DNA from 3 places in the Nosocomiicoccus massiliensis genome. Region 3 is predicted to be linked to each of the others. Evidence: predicted binding sites of a transcription regulator. Region 3 holds the regulator's gene; each other region holds the start of a gene.
What was found. Region 3 encodes LexA, which represses DNA repair genes until DNA is damaged. Its sites were predicted from a motif close to CGAACATATGTTCG; they were not measured.
Positions count from the first base shown of each region.

Region 1 (7,205 bases), 230 kb from region 3:
ACTTTAACGAGTGATGCATCGTTTTGCTTTAAGTACTCAGTTAATCCAGCAAAGTAAGCACGAACGATATTTAAATTATCATAATCTAAGACAGGTCCTCTATTTGAATAGTAAAAGTATTTGCCTAATACACTCGGTTCTTTTGTAAATAGTCCTGCTGCAATGACTTTGTCCTCTTTGTCTTTAAGACCGAGCAGTTCTACTTCCCATCGTCCATCGACTAAACGATTTGCTTTATTTTCAATCATTTGGAAAAAGGCACTTTCACGCCCATCGTTTTCAATGAAATTTTTATATTCTTCATCAGTTAATTGTACAAACTTCATACTTTTCTCTCTTTCCTTATCTTTTTAACAGGTGATATAACTTATCTAATGTTTTATTGATTGGCTTTACAAAATCTCCAATATATTCATTGACCGTTGCATTAAACCCTTTTTTAAATTGAATAACACCATAGTCTTCAGCATCTTCTGTAAACTTCCCACTAATTCCGTAGAAATTATATATATCTACGCCATGTTCTATAGCGTATTTAATCATTTCCCATTGGATACTATAGCTTCCTGCAAAATGTCTAAATTCATTTGCAGTACCTCCAGCTAAATATGCAACTTCATGTGGTGTATTGATATAATAACTCGCTGCAACCGGCAACTCTTCACCGTGAGTTTCACGAAGTTTTAGACCTTCCTCTAATTTCTTTTCAATGTTAGCAAGTTGTTCTTTAAAGTTCTTTACTTTGTTTTGTGCTTTCTTATTATCTGGATGACGTTCTAACTGTTTTTCTGCTTTGTTTAAATCTCTTTGCATTTTTTGGACGTCAGACTGTAACGTATCCACATACTCGTTTAAATCAACATACGCGAGTGGAATCATAACGTTGTCACCGAAATATTGTTTACGTGACTTGTAAAACTTCGGTCCACGGTCAAAGAATTCTTTCATCTCACTTGTATCTTCCATAAAGTCAGTAAATATATCGATGTCATCTAAATCGAGATATTTAACTTTAATTCCATCTTTTTCAGCTTTTTTAATATTACGTTTACGTAGTTGATCAAAGTCATTAAATATTTCTTTTTCAGTCTTATCTTTTAAATCTAATGTTGAATGCCATCTAATTTGAGTGTCTGGGCTAAAGCCAACTGTAAATCCGTCATGGTCATACCCGAGATTTTTAAACGTATCAAATAATTGATGACTATCTTTTTCTTCTAGAATATTTCCGTCGTGATCACGTATATTTAGTACGACATATGGATCTACACGAAGATACACGACTTTTTTATTTTTTAAAAATGATTCTAGACCTCTAAAAAATGCTTTAACGATTTTTTCGTCACTGTAATCTAACACTGGACCACGGTTCGTATAAGCAAAGTTAAAGAATTTCATTACACGACCGAGCGTAACTAAACACGCTGCTTTTACTTCACCATCATGTTTTAAACCGACGAGATAACTCTCTGTGCCTTCATCTTGCTTTAAACGATAGTTATCTAACGTCTGTGTAAAATGACTAAAGTTTTCTTTCGTATATTGTCCAAATTCTTCTTGTGTAAGTTCTACAAACTCCATGCGTTTCAATCCTTTATCGTATACTCGTTTCATCGGTTAAAGTATAGCATTTTTTTACTATAGTATTCTATTCATACCATTTTCTGCATAACTTAATATCAATCTATCATTATAGCATAATTTATATAGCTTTTTTAGCGTTTATGACCCGCAATTAACCCTTCTCTTAGTTTTAACGTCGAGGCTTCTGTCATACTTAACGCACGCATCACACTAAGTGTTCCGTATTTCACTTTTAATTCGTCGATTGTCTTTAACAGTTGATCTCGTTTATACTCTTTTTCATTATCTTTAAATAAATTACCTTGTATATAATCATTACGAATTAAATTCGTTAAGCTAACACTAATCGTACGATACAGTGCGTCTGTATCAGCAATTTTTGTCAGTCGCATCCAAATACCAAACATCACTTCGTTTTCGTCATGTGTCCCTTCATCAATTGTAAATTGTTTCCCGTACGATTTCCCGAATTTTGTCGACACTTGAAAATGTATCGTTCGTGCGCGCTTATTCATTAAACGAAGTCGATGGATGACCTCATCCACGTGCTCGAGTAAGACGACATATAATTCGTGAAATTGATAATCTCTCATTAGTATTTGACTTTTTGCGATTGTCGGGCTTTTCGCATTGTATTTTTCACTTAATTTACTAAAATCAATACCGTTTGCGTGCATATGCCAGTCGATTCCAATCACGCCAAAATCTCTTTTTAAATATTCTACCGGATAAAGTGCTAAGTCTTTAACAGTAAATATACCCCGCTGATTCAATTTCTTTTCTGAACGTTTATTAATACCAAAAAAATCTCTTAACGGTGTAATCGGCCACAGTTTTGCAGGAATGTCATGATAGCGCCACTCTGTAATACCGCTCGGCATTTTCTTTGCTTCAATATCTAAAGATACTTTACTTAACAACACGTTATCTCCAATCCCAATCGCACAGTCAATTTTCGTTTCTCTATAAATATGTGCTTTTAACATTTCAGCTAACGCATACGGTGTTTCAGCAAATAAATGATAACTATCTGTCACATCCATAAAAAATTCGTCAATCGAATATTGATGAAAATCTTCAGGTGCAACGTATTGTAAAGCAATTTCTGTAATACGCTTTGAATACGTTAAATAGGTTTTCATCGAAGGATTAATAACTTTAATATGTTCGCCTTTTGGTATTTCAAAATGTCTCGATCCTGTTTTAATACCGAGTTCTTTCATCTTTGGTGTTGCTGCTAATACGACAGACCCCATCGAATCAACATCACCAACGACCGCGAGGTACGTCGTATTCGGATCCCATCCATTCATAATACAAGATACACTCGCAAAGAAACTTTTCTGATCGATACAAAATATATCTCTCTTTGGACATAAATGATAATTGTACATACGCTACCTCCTAATACGAACATATGTTCTATATTAGAATAACATATTTTTACGAAGCGTAAATACCTTATCTTTTGTATAACGACAATGAATATAGTATCCTTAAAACAAATTTAGAAGTAAGAGAGGTATGTTTATATATGAAAAAGTGGATAGCAGTAATCGCATCGCTTTTATTAACGATTACACTCGCAACACCAGCTCTCGCTGCAAGCGCATGGAAAGAAAGCGTCACAATTTATGGTGCTGGTCTTAAAGATTCACCTCAACAAGAGCAAATAGCAAAATTATTAGGAACTAAAGATGATGACATCGTCGATTACGTATATGGTAACGACACTGAAAAATATATTAACTATCGATATGACGACAGTATTTTATTCTCTAGTATTCGCATTATGGAGAAGAATTCTGGCGGACTAAAAATTGATATCGACGAAACGTACGGTAAAATCACTCAAATTAGTCCACAAACTTATCAAAACGCATTGATTACAGCAGGTGTGACTAATGCAGATGTCGTAATCGCTGCACCACACGACGTTACAGGAGAATCAGCGTTAACAGGAATTTATAAAGCGTATGAAGTCCAAGGGGATAGTTTAAATCCTGAATATACGAAAAACGCTCAAGATGAATTAAACACAATCTCAGACATCACGTCTGAAAACGAAGGTAAAGACGGCTTTAGTGAAGCACAATTAAACAAAGCAATTACCGAAATCAAAATTACAATCATTAACCAAATTAACAACGGTGCAAACCTCACAGAAGACGACATCCGTCAAATTGTCGATGAAAAAATTAAAGACAACGGACTCGATGGCATCGTGACTGAAGAACAAAAAACTCAAATCATTAACATTATTATCCAAATTAAAAACTCAGGATTTTTCAATGAAGAATCTGCAACAAAAATCTTAGAAAGTTCTAAAAACTTACTTAACCAAATTAAAGATAGTGATGCTTTTAAAGACGCAAAAGATAAAGCGAAAAACTTAGGTAACGATATTAAAGACTTCGCTGAAAGTGAAGAAGGACAAGGGCTCATCGAGTCTATTAAATCATTCTTTAGATCACTATTTGAATCCATTAAAAACTTATTTAACTAAGTAAAATGCCGATGGGATATCCCATCGGCATTTATTTTACATATTTTTCAATTTTTTAATCGATTTTAACATATTAGAATCATTCATTAACACGTTTCGCTTGTACACTGTCGTCGTTAAGAACAGCAATAATATGATTGAAATAGCGAGAATTGCGATACCGATATATATTACACTCATCGGTGTATCTAAGTTAAGAAGTCGTACTGGCATTGTATACGGTGTAAAGAATGGGACATAACTACTTATCTTGAGTAAAGTTCCATCACTATTCATGATGTTAAATAGACCGATATAAAATCCACCGATTGAAATAAATGTGAGTGGCATGAGTCCTTGCTGTAAGTCTTCCATACGCGATATAAACGATCCAAGTAATGCTGCAAATATTAAATATAGTAATAATCCGAGCACTAAAAATACAACAGAGTAAACAATAATTGGTACAGTGTGTTCATTTGAAACTAATTCAAATTCTGATAACGTCTCTTGTAAAGAAGACGTTTTAAATGCAATTAGCCCTAGACCAATCACAATCAATATCTGTGTGAAAGATACGAGTATAATCGCACTTACTTTCGCTAATACGTGCTGCGTTGGAGATATACTTGATACGATCATTTCAATGACTCGTGATGATTTTTCTTGAGCAATTTCCGTTGCGATTTGACTCGCATATCCAATGATGATAAAGAACATAAGCATAATGACGGCATAAATAATAACTAAATTCAGTAAGTTCTCACTTTCGAAAAATCCGCCTTCTTCTACTTCCCCTTCACCGTCAGAGTCACTACTTTTGACAGTTAAATCTACACGTGAATCAAGTAACGCTAAATCCTCTTCAGAGATATCAATCGCATTTGTCACGTAGATTTTATTTAACTCATCAAGAGCAAACTCTATCGCTTGACGGTTATCGTTAGATAATTCGCCGTCAGAAGTTAGCGTTGCTTTGATTGGTAGCTCTTCAGAATCGATTTGTAATACGTTTTTAGCATCTGGCTCTATTAGAATCGTATCGTCGAACGACGTAATAACATCCGTAACGACTTTTTTATCTTCTTCTGTCGCTTCTATCGTTATTACTGTTTTTTCATCTTCACTATCAAATAGATTTAAAATTTTGTCGAAGTTCATACCTGCAAATACGAACAGAACGAGTAATAGCGTCGTAATTATAAACGATTTCGCTTTAATTTTTTGTATATACGTCGACAATAACGTCGCTAAAAATTTATTCATCGTGCTCACCCACTTTACTTATAAATATTTCGTTTAACGTCGGATCTTTTACGCTAAACTCACTAAAATAACCAAGTGGTGTTACGCGATCGTAAATCGGTTGAGCGAATGTTTCATCTTCAATTTTTAGTGTTACTAAATCATTCTTTTTGTTGTAAGATAAAACACCCGGATGATCTTTTAAGAACGATACGTCATGCGTTCCACGAATGAATATCGTTTTTTGCTTAAAGTCATCATTAATAGACTGAATTGAACCTTCTGCGACTTGTGTACCACGTTTTAAAATACAAATCGATTCACATAGCTCTTCGACGTGTTCCATACGATGTGTACTAAAAATAATCGTCGCACCATTTTTGTTTAACTCTTTGACCGCTTCTTTTAATAATTCTACGTTAACAGGGTCTAATCCAGAAAACGGCTCGTCGAGTATGAGTAACTTTGGATTATGGATAATACTCGCAATGAGTTGAATCTTTTGCTGGTTCCCTTTAGATAACGCTCCAATTTTTTTCTTCATGTTTTCAGATACTTTAAAGCGCTCTAGCCAATATTCTAATTGCTTTTTTGCGTCTTGTTTAGACATATTTTTAAGTTGCGCAAGATACATCACTTGCTCTTCAACAGTTAGTTTTGGATGTAATCCACGCTCTTCAGGCAAATATCCAATGTAGTCTGTAAAGTTATAATCGATTTTTTTATCGTTAAACGTCACAGAACCACTCGTTGGTTTTAATATATTTAAGATCATACGAAACGTCGTCGTCTTACCTGCACCGTTTCCACCAAGTAAACCGTACATTTCACCGTCATGAACATTAAAATTTAAATCATCTACAGCAGTAAAATCACCGAATTTTTTCGTCAAATGATTAATTTTCAGTCCCATAAGCACCATCCTAGTTATATTTGTATAGTATTTAGTATAACGTGAAACACCTTCAATATAAAAGTTCTCTAGGCATATTATTTATCATTTAATTTTTTGTTAATTTCTTTACTATCACGTATTGCCATAATAATAAATATACTTTGGACGATTAGAATAATGACAACGATTGAAGCGGCATAGAAAGATATATCAGTCAGAGTTGCTGAGATCCAGCCGTTCATGATCGCAACAGTAGTAAAAGCAACAGTACCAACAACAATTTGTATGAGTCCAGCAAGAGATGGTGGCATCTTAGTTAAATGTGCACACGTTGCGAGTCCGATAAGTGAAGAGGCAATCCATACTGACATAATCTCCTTAGAAGGTTCTAAAATCATAAGTGAAACTAAATAGATAAAGCTTCCGATTAGTACAGATTGAACCATAAACTTTAAAGCATTTCCTAACATTTAAATCCCCAACCTTTCTTTTAAAATTGATACAAATCGTCTTGAAATATTGACCTTTTGTCCGTTCGACATGACTGCAATTAAATTCCCAGAAAAAGACGGTTCGACTTTTTTAATCTTCTGTATGTTCAATAGCTCTGACTTAGATACTTGCATAAACGTATTCGAGTTCAATTCATCTAAAAACATCGTGAGACTTTTATACGTTTGTATAGATTCTTTACTCGTATAAATCGTCAGAATTTTGTTATGGACTTCCGCACAAACGATATCCATCTTTTTAATGACGGTAAATTCATCATTAGATTTCACAGTGATATTTTCCTTGTCTTTCGTAAAATGGTCGACGTACGACAACACTCGTGCGCCAACAGTAGCATTTTGTGCGTGCACTTGCACTTCACCTTCATCTAAACTACTATCGATAATAAGATTAACCTTCACTTTCGACCCCTCCCTCTCTCGCTAAATTCAGTATACAATTATATTTAAAATTACAGTTAAAAAATTCGTAAGTGGTAAAAAT
Region 1 covers NZ_CP136964.1:442,629-449,833, forward strand. Annotated here, with positions in the region: gene CJ229_RS02285 (peptidoglycan bridge formation glycyltransferase FemA/FemB family protein) at 1-326, opposite strand, end outside; gene CJ229_RS02290 (aminoacyltransferase) at 343-1,581, opposite strand; gene CJ229_RS02295 (Y-family DNA polymerase) at 1,716-2,978, opposite strand; gene CJ229_RS02300 (DUF1002 domain-containing protein) at 3,119-4,090, shown strand; gene CJ229_RS02305 (ABC transporter permease) at 4,127-5,335, opposite strand; gene CJ229_RS02310 (ABC transporter ATP-binding protein) at 5,328-6,227, opposite strand; gene CJ229_RS02315 (DUF3021 family protein) at 6,305-6,679, opposite strand; gene CJ229_RS02320 (LytTR family DNA-binding domain-containing protein) at 6,680-7,123, opposite strand.
Region 1: CJ229_RS02295 (Y-family DNA polymerase) is a predicted target of LexA. The motif match lies at 2,995-3,008, and genes of this name have one in related genera.

Region 2 (7,205 bases), 250 kb from region 3:
CTCGACTAAACGGGTTAAGAGGTAAGTAACATGAATTATGATGAGACGTTAGAATGGATACACAATAGAGGAAAATTCGGCATCAAACCAGGCGTTAAACGCATGGTTTGGATGCTGAATGAACTAGATAACCCACAAGACAATATTACAGGCGTACATGTCGTCGGTACGAACGGTAAAGGTTCTGTCGTATCGTATATACGAAGTGCGTTAAATGAAAATGATTATTCAGTTGGAACATTCACTTCGCCTTATATTGAAGTGTTCAATGAACGCATTTCAATCGACGGTACGCCGATTTCTAACGAAGATCTCGCACACGTTGCCAATATCGTACGTCCTGTGAGTGAACGAATGGCTGAAGAAACTGAACTTGGACAAGCGACAGAATTTGAAATTATTACGGCGATGATGTTTGTGTATTTCGGTAATGTCCATCCAGTAAATATCGTAGTAGTTGAAGCGGGAATAGGAGCAACACATGACTCAACAAATGTGTTTAAACCAGTCATGACTATTTTAACGAGTATCGGTAAAGATCATACAGATATATTAGGAGAGACCCTCGTTGAAATTACGAAAGACAAAGCTGGGGTCATTAAAGAAGATACTCCGCTTGTGTATTTTGTTGACGATACTGAATCAAAACAAGTCATTTACAAAGTATTAGAAGAAAATCATGCGAAAGGTATAGAGCTCGGAAGAGATATTATTTTACTAGATAATGAACAGGAGTTTTCGTTTAAATATAACGATTATGATTTTAACGATATACAGTTAAAAATGCTCGGATACCATCAAATGCAAAACGCGAGCTTAGCACTAGCAGCACTTCTTGAAATGCATGATTTAGACATTGTAAATTTAGATATGAATAAAACAGTCCACGGTGTAGAAAACGTGACGTGGGTCGGGCGAATCGAAGTATTACAAGAAGATCCGACGATTATTATAGACGGAGCGCATAATAAAGAAGCGGTTGATGTTTTAATTAAAACTATCAAAGAAAACTATGCGGATAGAAAGATTACAGTTCTATTTTCATGTGTCGACGGAAAACCAATTCAATATATGGTCGATGAACTCGCATCGATTGCAGATGAATTTGTCGTGACTGAATTTGATTTTTATCGTAAAAAACCAGTTCAAGACATTTATAATGCAGTGAATCATCCGAATTTAAAACAAGTCGATGACTATATAAAATTTGTCGATCAGTTTGATGGTGATGTGTTACTTTGTACAGGTAGTTTATATTTCATCAGTTATATTAAACAACACTTTTCTAACAAATAAAAAAATCCCAAATTAGTATTTACTAATTTGGGATAAATTTTTATTGTTCGTCGCGTAAATATTTTTGTTCTTCTTTAGCATCTTGAAGTTTAAGTTCTTCTAAGATTTCACGTAATAATAATACTTCTTCTGCAGTTTCTGGTTCTTCTTCTTTTTCTTCAAAGGCACCGAATGTAGCTTTGTTTACGATTTTAACAAACATAAACACAGCAAAACCGATGATTAAGAAGTCGATAATTGATTGAATGAATACACCGTAAGTAATACCGTTCCATTCCCATGCAGATGCGAAATCTGTGTTACCAAATATTAATGCAATAAGTGGCATGATAATATTCGCTACAAGAGAATCGACGATTTTACCAAATGCTGCACCAATTACAACTGCTACTGCTAAATCTAATACGTTCCCACGCATCATAAATTCTTTAAATTCTTTAATCATTAAATACACTCCTAAATTAAAACCTTAATATATTATACATTAAAACGATGAAAAGTATATCATAATATTCATAATAAACGAATTGTTATTGTTTTATTCTTTTCCATAACTAAATCTTATACTTAGATATAGGTAGTTCGTATTGAAAAATAATGTTTATATGTTTCAAAATGAGCTGTAAACAGTTACAATTAAATTAACGTATATATTCTGGGGGGAAATTTTATGGCAAACAATTTACAAGAAAATGCAAAGCGCACATTGAATGTAAATGGGGTTGAGAAGACATACTACTCACTCAGATCTTTAACAGATGCTGGGCATAGTGATGTTGAACAGCTACCATATTCTATTCGTGTATTATTAGAATCTGTGTTACGTCAATACGATGGACATTCTATTCAAGAAAAACATATCGAGTCTCTTGCGAACTGGGACAAAGGTGATTTACAAGGTAAAGAAGTACCGTTTAAACCATCACGTGTAATTCTTCAAGACTTTACAGGTGTACCAGCTGTCGTGGACTTAGCGTCATTACGTAAAGCGATGAATGACAAAAACGGTGACATTCAAAAAATTAACCCTGAAGTACCAGTGGACTTAGTCATCGACCACTCAGTACAAGTTGATGCATACGGTACACATAGTGCACTCGTTAAAAACATGGAATTAGAATTTGAAAGAAATAAAGAGCGTTACGAATTTTTACGCTGGGCAGCTGAAGCGTTTGATAACTATCAAGCAGTGCCACCAGCTACAGGTATCGTTCACCAAGTAAACTTAGAGTACTTAGCAAACGTCGTACATGACCGTGATGATGTCGTATTCCCTGACTCACTCGTTGGTACAGACTCACATACGACAATGATCAACGGTTTAGGAGTACTTGGATGGGGTGTTGGTGGTATCGAAGCTGAAGCAGGAATGCTCGGTCAACCAAGTTACTTCCCATTACCTGAAGTTATTGGGGTTAAATTAAAAAACCAATTACCAGAAGGTGCAACAGCAACAGACTTAGCATTACGTATCACTCAAATGTTACGTGAGCACGGCGTTGTTGGTAAATTCGTTGAGTACTTCGGTGAAGGGGTATCAAACTTACCACTTGCTGACCGTGCAACGATTTCAAACATGGCGCCAGAATACGGTGCAACGAACGCATTATTCCCAGTCGATGAGGAAACATTAAACTACTTAAGACTAACTGGTCGTTCTGAAGATCATGTTGAATTAGTTGAACAGTACTTAAAAGAAAACGACTTATTCTTTAATCCAGATAAAGAACCGACATATTCTGAAGTGCTTGAATTAGACTTATCTACAGTAGAGCCTTCATTATCAGGACCAAAACGTCCTCAAGACTTAATCTTACTTTCAAAAATGAAAGAAGAATTTGAAGCTTCTGTAACGAGAGAAAATGGTAACCACGGTCACGGATATTCTAAAGAAATCTTCGACCAAAAAGTCGACGTTGAGTATAACGACGGTGGAAAAGAAACTCTTAAAACAGGTGACTTAGTCATCGCTGCGATTACATCTTGTACGAACACATCTAACCCGTACGTAATGTTAGGTGCAGGATTAGTTGCTAAAAAAGCAATGGAAAAAGGATTATCAGTTCCTAAGCACGTGAAAACTTCACTTGCACCAGGTTCAAAAGTAGTTACTGGTTACCTTGAAAACTCAGGTCTTCAAGAGTATCTAGATAAGCTAGGGTTTAACACTGTTGGTTACGGTTGTACGACATGTATCGGTAACTCAGGTCCATTACGTGACGAAGTAACAGAAGCAATTACTGAAAACGACATGCTCGTGTCATCAGTATTATCTGGTAACCGTAATTTTGAAGGGCGTATCCACCCACTAGTTAAAGCGAACTACTTAGCGTCACCACAGCTCGTAGTTGCTTACGCTTTAGCAGGTACGGTTGATATTGACCTTTATAACGATCCGATTGGACAAGATAAAGACGGTAACGACGTATTTATGAAAGATATCTGGCCATCAATTCAAGAAGTTAGAGATACTGTGTATGAAACAGTAACACCAGAATTATTCAAACGTGAATACGAGACAGTGTTTACTTCAAACGAAACGTGGAACAACATTAAAGTAACAGATGCACCATTATACGATTTCTCTGATGATTCAACGTATATTCAAAACCCAACATTCTTCGAAGATTTACCAGAAGAAGCGGGCAAAGTTGAAGCATTAAATGACCTTAAAGTTCTTGCGAAGTTCGGTGACTCTGTAACGACAGACCACATTTCTCCAGCAGGTGCGATTGGTAAAGATACACCAGCAGGTAAATGGTTAATTGAACAAGGTGTATCACCACGTGACTTTAACTCATACGGTTCTAGACGTGGTAACCATGAAGTAATGGTACGTGGGACATTTGCGAACATTCGTATTCGTAACCAAGTTGCACCAGGAACTGAAGGTGGATACACAACTTATTGGCCAACTGGCGAAGTAATGAGTATTTACGACGCAGCTATGAAGTATAAAGAAGACGGCACTGGTTTAGTTGTACTTGCTGGTGACGACTACGGAATGGGATCAAGCCGTGACTGGGCAGCTAAAGGTACAAACTTACTCGGTGTGAAAGCAGTACTTGCTGCATCATACGAAAGAATTCACCGTTCTAACTTAGTTATGATGGGTGTATTACCGCTTCAATTTGTTGAAGGTAAACACGCTGAAGACTACGGTTTAGAAGGAAACGAAACGTTTAACATCCCTGTAAACGAAGATGTTAAACCAGGAGATATCATTACAATCACTGCGACTAAAGAAGATGGAAGCACTGTAGATATCGATGTTAAAGTGAGATTTGACTCTGAAGTAGAAGTAGACTATTACCGTAACGGTGGTATCTTACAAATGGTACTTAGAGACAAACTTAAAAACTAATTTGTCGAATATAAAAGGCCAAGACATTTGTCTTGGCCTTTATTTCTTTTTAAATAAGTATGCTTTTGGTTCAGTTTTGTTTTTAATCCGCTTCATGTTTGGTATGTGTTTAAAGACGATAAGTATAAATAATATTCCTGATACGATTTTAAGTGCTAAGTTATTTGTAAACAACGATAGTATAAAGAGCATCGTTACGCCAGATACACTTGCAAGTGATACGTAGTGGAATACAGTTAAGACGATTAAAAAACAGAGTAAAATAATTAAAAAGATGAGAGGCGCAACGGCCATAATCACACCGGCACCAGTTGCGACAGCTTTTCCACCTTTAAACTTTAAAAATATAGAATATACATGGCCAAGTGCTGCACATAATCCAAATATAATGACCGGTATATCTACGTTCGCCCACATCGCTACATATACTGGAATTGCACCTTTTAAAAAGTCTAATATTAAGACGATAATCCCTGATTTCTTACCTAAAATTCTAAACGTATTCGTCGTACCGATATTACCGCTTCCGTGTTGTCTTATATCGACGTTATAAAACACTTTTCCGATAATGTAAGCAAACGGAATCGCGCCAAAAATATATGAAGCAATAAGTAAAACGATTGTTGATAATTCCATTTGACACCCTCATTTTTAATAGTAGGTAATAATATTTTAACACATCTCGCTCGTGTGTATATAATTATTAATGAAGCGTCTATAATAATGTTATGTAAACTTATAAAATATGTTAGAGGTTTTCAAATTGAGGGAAGTACTATAAAATATAAGAAGAGATTTTAATTCGAACGTATGTTTGTAGGAGGTACGCGGTTGGCACATTCAAATTACTCAGATGACTCAATTCAAATATTAGAAGGCCTAGATGCAGTTCGTAAACGTCCAGGTATGTATATTGGATATACAGACGCAAGAGGTCTTCATCATTTAGTATATGAGATTACAGATAACGCAGTAGATGAAATTATTAACGGCTATGGTAATAAAATAGAAATTACAATCAATAAAAATGGAAGTATTACTGTGAGTGATAACGGACGTGGATTACCGACAGGCATGCACCAAAGTGGTAAGTCGACGCCAGAAGTTATTTTTACTATCCTCCACGCTGGAGGTAAGTTTGGCTCTGGTGGATATAAAACGTCTGGAGGACTTCATGGTGTTGGTGCGTCCGTCGTAAACGCATTATCAGAATGGCTAGAACTTGAAATATGTAGAGACGGTAAACGATATAGTATGTCATTTAAAAACGGTGGAGAAGTTGACGAGCCGTTAAAAGAAATTGGCAATACGAATCAAACCGGAACGCGTGTTACGTTTAAGCCAGATCGTACGATTTTTAAAACGGGTACACAATTTAATTTCGAGACAATCGTTGATCGTATGAGAGAATCAGCATTTTTAGAAAAGAATCTAGAAGTGAGTATTACTGACTTAAATACAGATAAACATGAATTGTTTCATTACGAAGATGGCTTACTTTCTTTTATTAATTTCTTACATGAAGGTAAAGAAAACTTTGGTTCACCGATCGCGTTTTCTGGTAATCTAAACGGTATGCAAGCAGATGTTGCATTTCAATATAATGACCAGTACACAGAAACGGTCATGAGTTTTGTAAACAATGTCCGTACGAAAGACGGCGGTACGCACGAGGTTGGCTTTAAATCATCATTTACACGTATTTTTAATGATTTCGCGCGTAAAATTGGCGAATTAAAAGATAAAGACAAAAACCTCGAAGGTAACGATATTCGTGAAGGGCTAACAGCTGTCATTTCCGTTAAAATTCCTGAAGAGTTACTTCAGTTTGAAGGACAAACAAAAGGGAAGCTCGGTACACCTGAAGCGAGACAATTAATGGATCACGTTTTAAGTGAGAATTTACCATATATTTTAGAAGAGAACGGTGTTTTATCAGCTGAACTCGTTAAAAAAGCAATTAAAGCTAGACAAGTACGTGTCGCTGCACGTAAAGCACGTGAAGAGATGCGTAACGGTAAAAAATCGAAACGTCGTGACGTTTTACTATCTGGTAAGTTAACACCAGCTCAAAGCAAAAACAGAAAGAAAAACGAACTCTTTTTAGTAGAGGGGGACTCTGCAGGAGGTTCGGCGAAACTTGGACGCGATAGAAAATTCCAAGCGATTTTACCGTTAAGAGGTAAAGTGATCAATACAGAACGCGCACGTTTTGAAGATATCTTTAAAAATGAAGAAATAAATACGATTATCCATACGATCGGAGCAGGTGTCGGTAATGAGTTTGATATCGATCAAGTGAACTACGATAAAGTAATCATTATGACAGATGCAGATACGGATGGTGCACACATTCAAGTGCTACTTCTTACTTTCTTCTTTAATTATATGCGTCCACTTTTACATGCAGGTAAAGTGTATATCGCGTTACCTCCGTTATTTAAATTAGAGAAAAAACGTGGTAAAAAACAAGAGACTCGATATGTGTGGACAGAAGAGGAACTTGAAGAAATGAAAGAAGAACTTGGTGATAACGTTGAAATTC
Region 2 covers NZ_CP136964.1:457,690-464,894, reverse strand. Annotated here, with positions in the region: gene CJ229_RS02380 (valine--tRNA ligase) at 1-29, shown strand, start outside; gene CJ229_RS02375 (bifunctional folylpolyglutamate synthase/dihydrofolate synthase) at 31-1,296, shown strand; gene mscL (large conductance mechanosensitive channel protein MscL) at 1,337-1,741, opposite strand; gene acnA (aconitate hydratase AcnA) at 1,967-4,660, shown strand; gene plsY (glycerol-3-phosphate 1-O-acyltransferase PlsY) at 4,700-5,296, opposite strand; gene parE (DNA topoisomerase IV subunit B) at 5,492-7,205, shown strand, end outside.
Region 2: parE (DNA topoisomerase IV subunit B) is a predicted target of LexA. The motif match lies at 5,464-5,477, and genes of this name have one in related genera.

Region 3 (7,205 bases):
ACTACCGCTTCAAGTATCAAATGATTATCTAAACGAAAATATGGGAACAAGAACATCAACGCACCCGTTGACATCATAATCGGTGGGATAATAATTTTCTTTAAATGTAGCGGTGTTTTTGTTTCATTATTTCTCCAAAGAATGACGAGTAACCCCATTATAATCGCACCGATCGATGCGATTATAAATAGCGTATCCTCATATTCTTTTAGTAAAGCGAATAATTCATTCATTTAAAACCCTCTAAACTCTCCAAAGTACGGTGATAACCAAATAATAATCTTAGTCAGACCGTCAAAGTATAATAAAATACCCATTAAAATCATAATTACGCCGCCGACTTTCATTAGAATGCCAGAATATTTAACAATCCAACGTGTACGAGAGACGAAGAAACTTAATATGAAGAACGGTACTGAGAATCCTAAACAATAAATGACCATTAACATTAATGCATTTTCTGGCTCTGTTGCGCTCATCGCAAAAATTGCACCGATAATTGGTCCGTTACATGGAGTCCACCCTGCAGCGAACGCCATGCCGATTAACACAGAGCCTACAAATCCACTCGGTCTATTTTTAAATTCAATTTTTCTATTTTTATTTAAGAAATCGAAGTTTAAAATACCCGTAATAATTAAACCAAATACGATAATTAGTATTGAACCTATTTGTTGGATTAGTTTCGAATATTCGATGAGTACTCCACCGAAAAATGACGTACCAAATCCAATGGCGATATAAATGATACTAAACCCAACGAGGAAGAATAACGTATGTAAAATTGCGCGTAAGTTAAAATTACGATTTTGAACTTCGTCAAAACTCATCCCAGTAATGTATGAGATAAATGCCGGGAATACCGGTAATACACATGGGGATACAAAACTTAGCACGCCTGCTCCAAATGCTAAGAAAAAAGTGACTTCACTACCCAATTTACTGCCTCCATTTCATATATATTAAGTGTATCATCTAAACGAACGAACTGCTCTATTAACAGTAATATATATATGACAAATTATCAAAATAAAAAGCACGCCTCTTAAATGATTCAAGAGACATGCTTCATATCAGTTATTTTTTAACGTCTTTCATGTTTTTATTCATCATAGACATCATTTGGTTAATTTTCTTTTGTGAAGGTTTTTGACCCATCTGCATCATCATCATTCTTAACACGTCTTCGTTAATTGGTGGGTTTTTCTCTAAGTAATCCATCATATATTTTCGTGCTAAATAAAAACCTAGTGCAGTACCAGCAATTAGTGCGACGATAACGATTAAAATCCAAATCCAAGTTGCCAAACGACTCACCTCTTTCCAATTTTCAACATTATAATTGTACATGAATTTAAAATTACGTTCAATGCATTTTAAAACATCCTGTACACAGTACAGGATGTTTGTATTAGTCTTCTAAAATAATATTTACTAAGTTGTCGACTGTGTAGCCGTATTTTTCCATTACGTAATCACCAGGCGCACTTGCACCGAATGTGTCGATCGTTAAGTACTTACCGTCAAGACCGACAAATCTTGCCCATCCGATACTCGCTGCCATTTCTACAGCTGTTCTATTTTCGATATGTTTATTTAATACGCTGTCGATATACGCTTTATCTTGTTTAAAGAATGTTTCAGTATCTGGTAATGATACGACTTTAATGTTGACGTCTTTTTCTTTTAAAACTTTTGCCGCTTCAATCGCAAGTGACACTTCACTACCTGTCGCAAACACAATTGCGTCGTCTCCATTATCATACGCAACGTACCCACCACGTTTTACACCTTCAGCAAGCGTACCTTTGTCGATATCTAACGCTTCGACGTCTTGGCGCGTTAATACGAGTGCTGTCGGAGTATTTTTAGATTCAACTGCACGTTTCCAAGCTTCACGTGTTTCGTTACCGTCAGCAGGACGAATGACGTTTAAGTTTGGAATTGCGCGAAGTCCAGCCAGTTGTTCAATCGGTTCGTGTGTTGGACCATCTTCACCGACAGCAATTGAGTCATGTGTAAACACGTATGTGACTGGTAACTGCATTAACGCACTTAAACGTACAGCTGGTTTTAAGTAGTCACTAAATACAAAGAATGTACCGACGTACGGTAAAATTGCACCGTGTGCTGCCATACCGTTCGCTGCAGCTGCCATCGCAAACTCTCTTACACCAAACCAAATGTTACGTCCGCTATAATTACCTGGTAAAAATGCTTCTTCAGCATTGACTAGCGTTTTGTTTGATGATGCTAAGTCAGCTGCTCCACCGAATAACGTTGGTATGTTTTCTGATAGTTTTTGAATGACGTCACTTGAACTGCCACGTGTTGCCTTTTTAGAGCCGACTTCGTATGTTGGTAGGTTCATGTCATAATCCACTGGTAATTTACCGTTAATTGCATCTACTAACGTATTGTATAAATCTTCATTGCTCTCTTTATATTCTTCCATTAAAGCGTTCCATTCGTTCTCTAACTCTTCACCACGTTTGTTTAACGTTTCGTTAAAGCGCTCATATACGCTATCATCTACGTGGAATGACTTTGTGTGGTCTAAACCATAATGATCAAACGCACTCTTTCTTTCATCTTCACCGATTGGCGCACCGTGTGAATCACTTTTACCTTGTTTGTTTGGTGAACCATATCCAATAATTGTTTTTACTTCAATTAATGACGGCTTATCTGAAGATTTTGCGTTTTCAATCGCTTGACTGATTGCTTCTAAGTCGTTACCGTCTTTTACGATATGATAATCCCAGTTATATGCTTTAAAACGACCTTCAATATTCTCAGAGAAACTCATATCTAAATCACCGTCGAGTGAAATATCGTTAGAGTCATATAATACGATTAACTTATCAAGCGCTAAATGCCCGGCAAGTGATGCAGCCTCATGTGAAATACCTTCCATTAAGTCACCGTCACTTGCTAGTACGTACGTATAGTGATCGATAACGTTATGTTCTTTCGTATTAAACTTAGCTGCTAAATGAGCTTCAGCCATCGCCATACCAACACTCATTGCGAAACCTTGGCCAAGAGGACCTGTTGTAATTTCTACTCCGTCAGTATGCTTAAACTCTGGGTGTCCTGGTGTTTTTGATTCGTATTGACGGAATTCTTTAATGTCGTCCATAGAGATTACACCAGAAAAATGAAGTAAGCTGTATAACAGCATGCTTCCATGTCCCGCACTTAAGATGAAGCGGTCTCTGTTAAACCAGTTTACAGATTTACTATTAAAGTTTAAGTGGTCTTTCCATAACGCATACGCCATCGGTGCAGCCCCCATCGGAAGTCCTGGGTGTCCTGAATTTGCTTTCTCAATTGCATCGATAGACAATGCACGGATTGAATTGACAACTAATTGGTCTGTTTGATCAAAAGTCATAGTCATTTAAATCTCCTTAATTATTTCTTCTTCTTTTTTGAATGTCTTTTACTTTTTGAGGTGTAACATCGTTACCCTCTGGATCAATCACTGTCGCATTTTCAATTTGCGATCTAAAGCTACTTCTAAAGTTTTCTAAATACTCTTTTCTTAGTGCATTCAGTTCTTCAAGATCATCTTTAGTAATCTTTTCTTCACGCTTTAACTTCGCTAAATGGTTCAGTCGTTTTAATTTTTTATCATCTAACATGATGACTCATCCTTTCTACTTAAATTTACCATAAAAAAACGCATTCGGCTATATTGCCGATGCGCAAATATCATATATTATCTGTTTAATGTTTTACTTGCGAATTCAAGTGTATCGTTCGTATCACTGTTCGCTATTTGATCTTGTACAAAAAATGCCGCTTGTGATGACCCGAATACATGATCGAGTTCATAAAGTGGTGCATGTATATAAAAATCTATTAAAAAGTAAATGCTTAACGTGATAAGTAAAGCTGTAATCGCAAGTATTGTAATTTGTTCTTGTTTAACCATGTTTCATCTCTCCCGAACATTTGTTTGTACTATCATATTAATAGAACACGTGTTCGTTGTCAAGAGATTACGAACAAATGTTTGTACTCAGCATATACATATGCTAAAATTAAGTTAACTCAATATCGGAGGAAATATTATGGAACAATTAACCGCTCGTCAAAAAGAAGTACTTCAATATATTAAGCAATGTGTAAACGAACAAGGGTACCCACCGAGTGTCCGTGAAATTGGAAATGCGATTGGTTTACAATCGAGCTCTACTGTCCATGGGCATTTAAGTAAATTAGAAGAAAAAGGCTACATAAAACGAAATCCAACAAAACCTCGTGCAATTGAAATTGTTGGTAATGAGTTTGAAGAAAAAGTAGCTGTCATTCATGCACCAGTACTCGGTAAAGTTACTGCTGGGTTACCGATCACTGCTGTTGAAAACGTCGAAGAATACTTCCCACTTCCAGAACATTTAACTGCTGGACATAATAGTGAGGTATTCCTACTTACAGTTGTCGGAGATAGTATGATCGAAGCAGGAATTCACGACGGAGATAAAGTCATCGTTAGAAAGCAAAACATCGCACATAACGGGGAAATTATCGTTGCGATGAACGATGAAAACGAAGCGACAGTAAAACGTTTCTATAAAGAAAAAGGCTACTATAGACTCCAACCCGAAAACAGTACGATGGAGCCGATTATTTTAGATTCAGTCACAGTACTTGGTAAAGTAATTGGTCTATATAGAGAGTTATAATTTTTATTAAGATAAACATTGTTTTCAATGTTTATCTCAGGCTGTAGACAAAGTCTCAAATGAGATGACGTTTACAGCCTTTTTTATAAAATATAATTTACTTCTAAGATAGTTTCTTAATCACTGTAACGAAATTTTTTTAAATATAATATTAAAACTATTAATTGTAGAAAATAAACTATGACAGAAGCATAAAAATGCAATGTATTGTCCTCAAATATATATTCATCCATTAATTCTCCAGATGTAAAATTTAATAATATACATATTATAGTTAATGTTAATGTGCCTATAAGAATAATTATAGGTCTATCATTCTTTTTATTTGTATACAAATAAGTTATAACTCCAATTAGATTAAGTATTATGAAAAAATATATAAGCAAGAAAACATTGTAAGTTAATATATATATTCCTCTTTTCATTTTAAATGATATAATTTATTATAATGAATCAATTTAATTAATCAATTAAAAGAGGGTTACTTCAAATTAATATAAAAGGGAGTTTTTTTATTTGTAAGTATTAAAAAATTTAATACATCTAAAAGAAAACAAAATTCATTTATTATAATGTAACGCAAAAATATATGGTTGTACTTCAGGAGGAAAGAATATAATTACAAATATATTTAGATATAAATCATATTATATTAAGGTACCTCGATTCATATATTATTTTAAAGATGAAGTAGATAATTCTCCTCATAATAATAGTAGACCGGATTATAAACTAAAAAGGAAAAATGAATATGAAAGATATACTTTTAAAAAATAAAAAATTTGTCATTATTACTTTTATTCTTACTCTATTTACATCTATATTGACTGTTTCTGTTCCTATTGTATTATCTAATATTTTTAATAATGATTATAAGATTAATACTTATAATTTTACACTGCTTATTGTATTTATGTTTGCTACATATGCAATTCAAATTTTAATGGTAATTATACGAGAGAATTTTGCATTAAAATTTAATGTTGATTATTCTAAGGAGTTATATTCAAAGCTATTTAATATGAAATACGATTCAATATTAAATCAAGGTTCATCCTATTTAATTGATTGTATTGCTCAAGTTGTTAATAACTTATATCTATTTTTAATCAATAGTCTGGTAGGTATTATAAGCAATATAATAATACTCATTGTTTCTCTTACACTTATTGGTTTTATAAATATCTACCTTTTTCTAATGCTATTATCTCTAGTTCCTATCAATTATTTAGGCTATAAATTTATTAATAAAAAACTCCATGAAAAAAGTAAAATTATGCAAAAAGAAACATCTTCAGGCTACAAAGATTTAATAGCTGTTTTTAAAAATATTGATATGGTTAAACAAGAAAGTGATTATAAAAGAATAGAAAATTTAATCTCTCCGTCAATTTATAGAATATACGACTCAATGGCAAACGTAAATAAGTTTGGTCAGAGTAGAAGTTTAATTATCAAATTAATCAATAGTTTTGTTCAGAATCTAATGTTTCTTGTCTTAGCTTACTTAATATTTACAGGAAAAACACAAATAGGAGATTTAGTCGTTGCAAGTGTCGTGGTTCCAATATTTTTTACTGCACTTCAAGGATTCACAAATGTAAACTTAGAATATAGAGATTTAATAGTATCAAAAGAATTTGTAAATGAATGTATTATTAATGAACAAGAAGAACAAAAAGATTTTAACATAAAAAGTATTAAATCTATATATTTTGGTAAAGTTGAATTCGATATTGCTAATAAAAAGATTTCTCATAAAATAAATACAACTTTTTCTCCTGGGGACATCATCTATGTAGATGGTCCTTCAGGGTCAGGAAAAAGTAGTTTAATGAAAGCTTTATTAAAGTTCAGAGATTCTACAGGTATATGTATCAACGACTATAACTTAGAAGATATAAACACTCTATCTTTAAGAAGTCATATGTTCTATTTATCTCAAGAAAATGCTATTTTACCGTTTACTTTAAAAGATAACATTCGTTATGGATATGAGAATGATAATTATAATTGGAATAATTTAAAGGATTCTGAATTAATGAAATCTATTCTGAATAATCACGACTTAGACGATAAATTATTAGATCAAGGTAATAATTTATCTGGTGGAGAGAAACAAAGAGTAATGCTGGCTAGATTGTTAATAGAAGATTATGATGTTGTGATATTAGATGAAGTGACTAGTAATATCGATAAAAAATCACAAAATATTATCTTAAATACAGTACTTAATAACATGAAAAATAAAATAGTATTTATCATTTCTCATGATTTATCAGTTAAAGAATTTTGTAATAAAGAAATTAAAATTAATCACAATTAATTATTTTAAATTATATTATGAAAGATATGTTTTAATAGTCGACTAAATTAGATTTAATATCTTAAATACTAAAGACTCTCTTACTCTAAAAAGTAAGGGAGTCCTTAGTAAACTCTAAATTACTACAAATATTTTTATTATTTTTGTTAGGATTTATCTTAAATGAAATAAAACCGTATCTTCTA
Region 3 covers NZ_CP136964.1:208,168-215,372, reverse strand. Annotated here, with positions in the region: gene CJ229_RS01045 (CcdC family protein) at 1-233, opposite strand, end outside; gene CJ229_RS01040 (cytochrome c biogenesis CcdA family protein) at 234-938, opposite strand; gene CJ229_RS01035 (YneF family protein) at 1,078-1,308, opposite strand; gene tkt (transketolase) at 1,412-3,397, opposite strand; gene CJ229_RS01025 (DUF896 domain-containing protein) at 3,414-3,650, opposite strand; gene CJ229_RS01020 (hypothetical protein) at 3,725-3,940, opposite strand; gene lexA (transcriptional repressor LexA) at 4,080-4,694, shown strand; gene CJ229_RS01010 (ATP-binding cassette domain-containing protein) at 5,446-7,020, shown strand.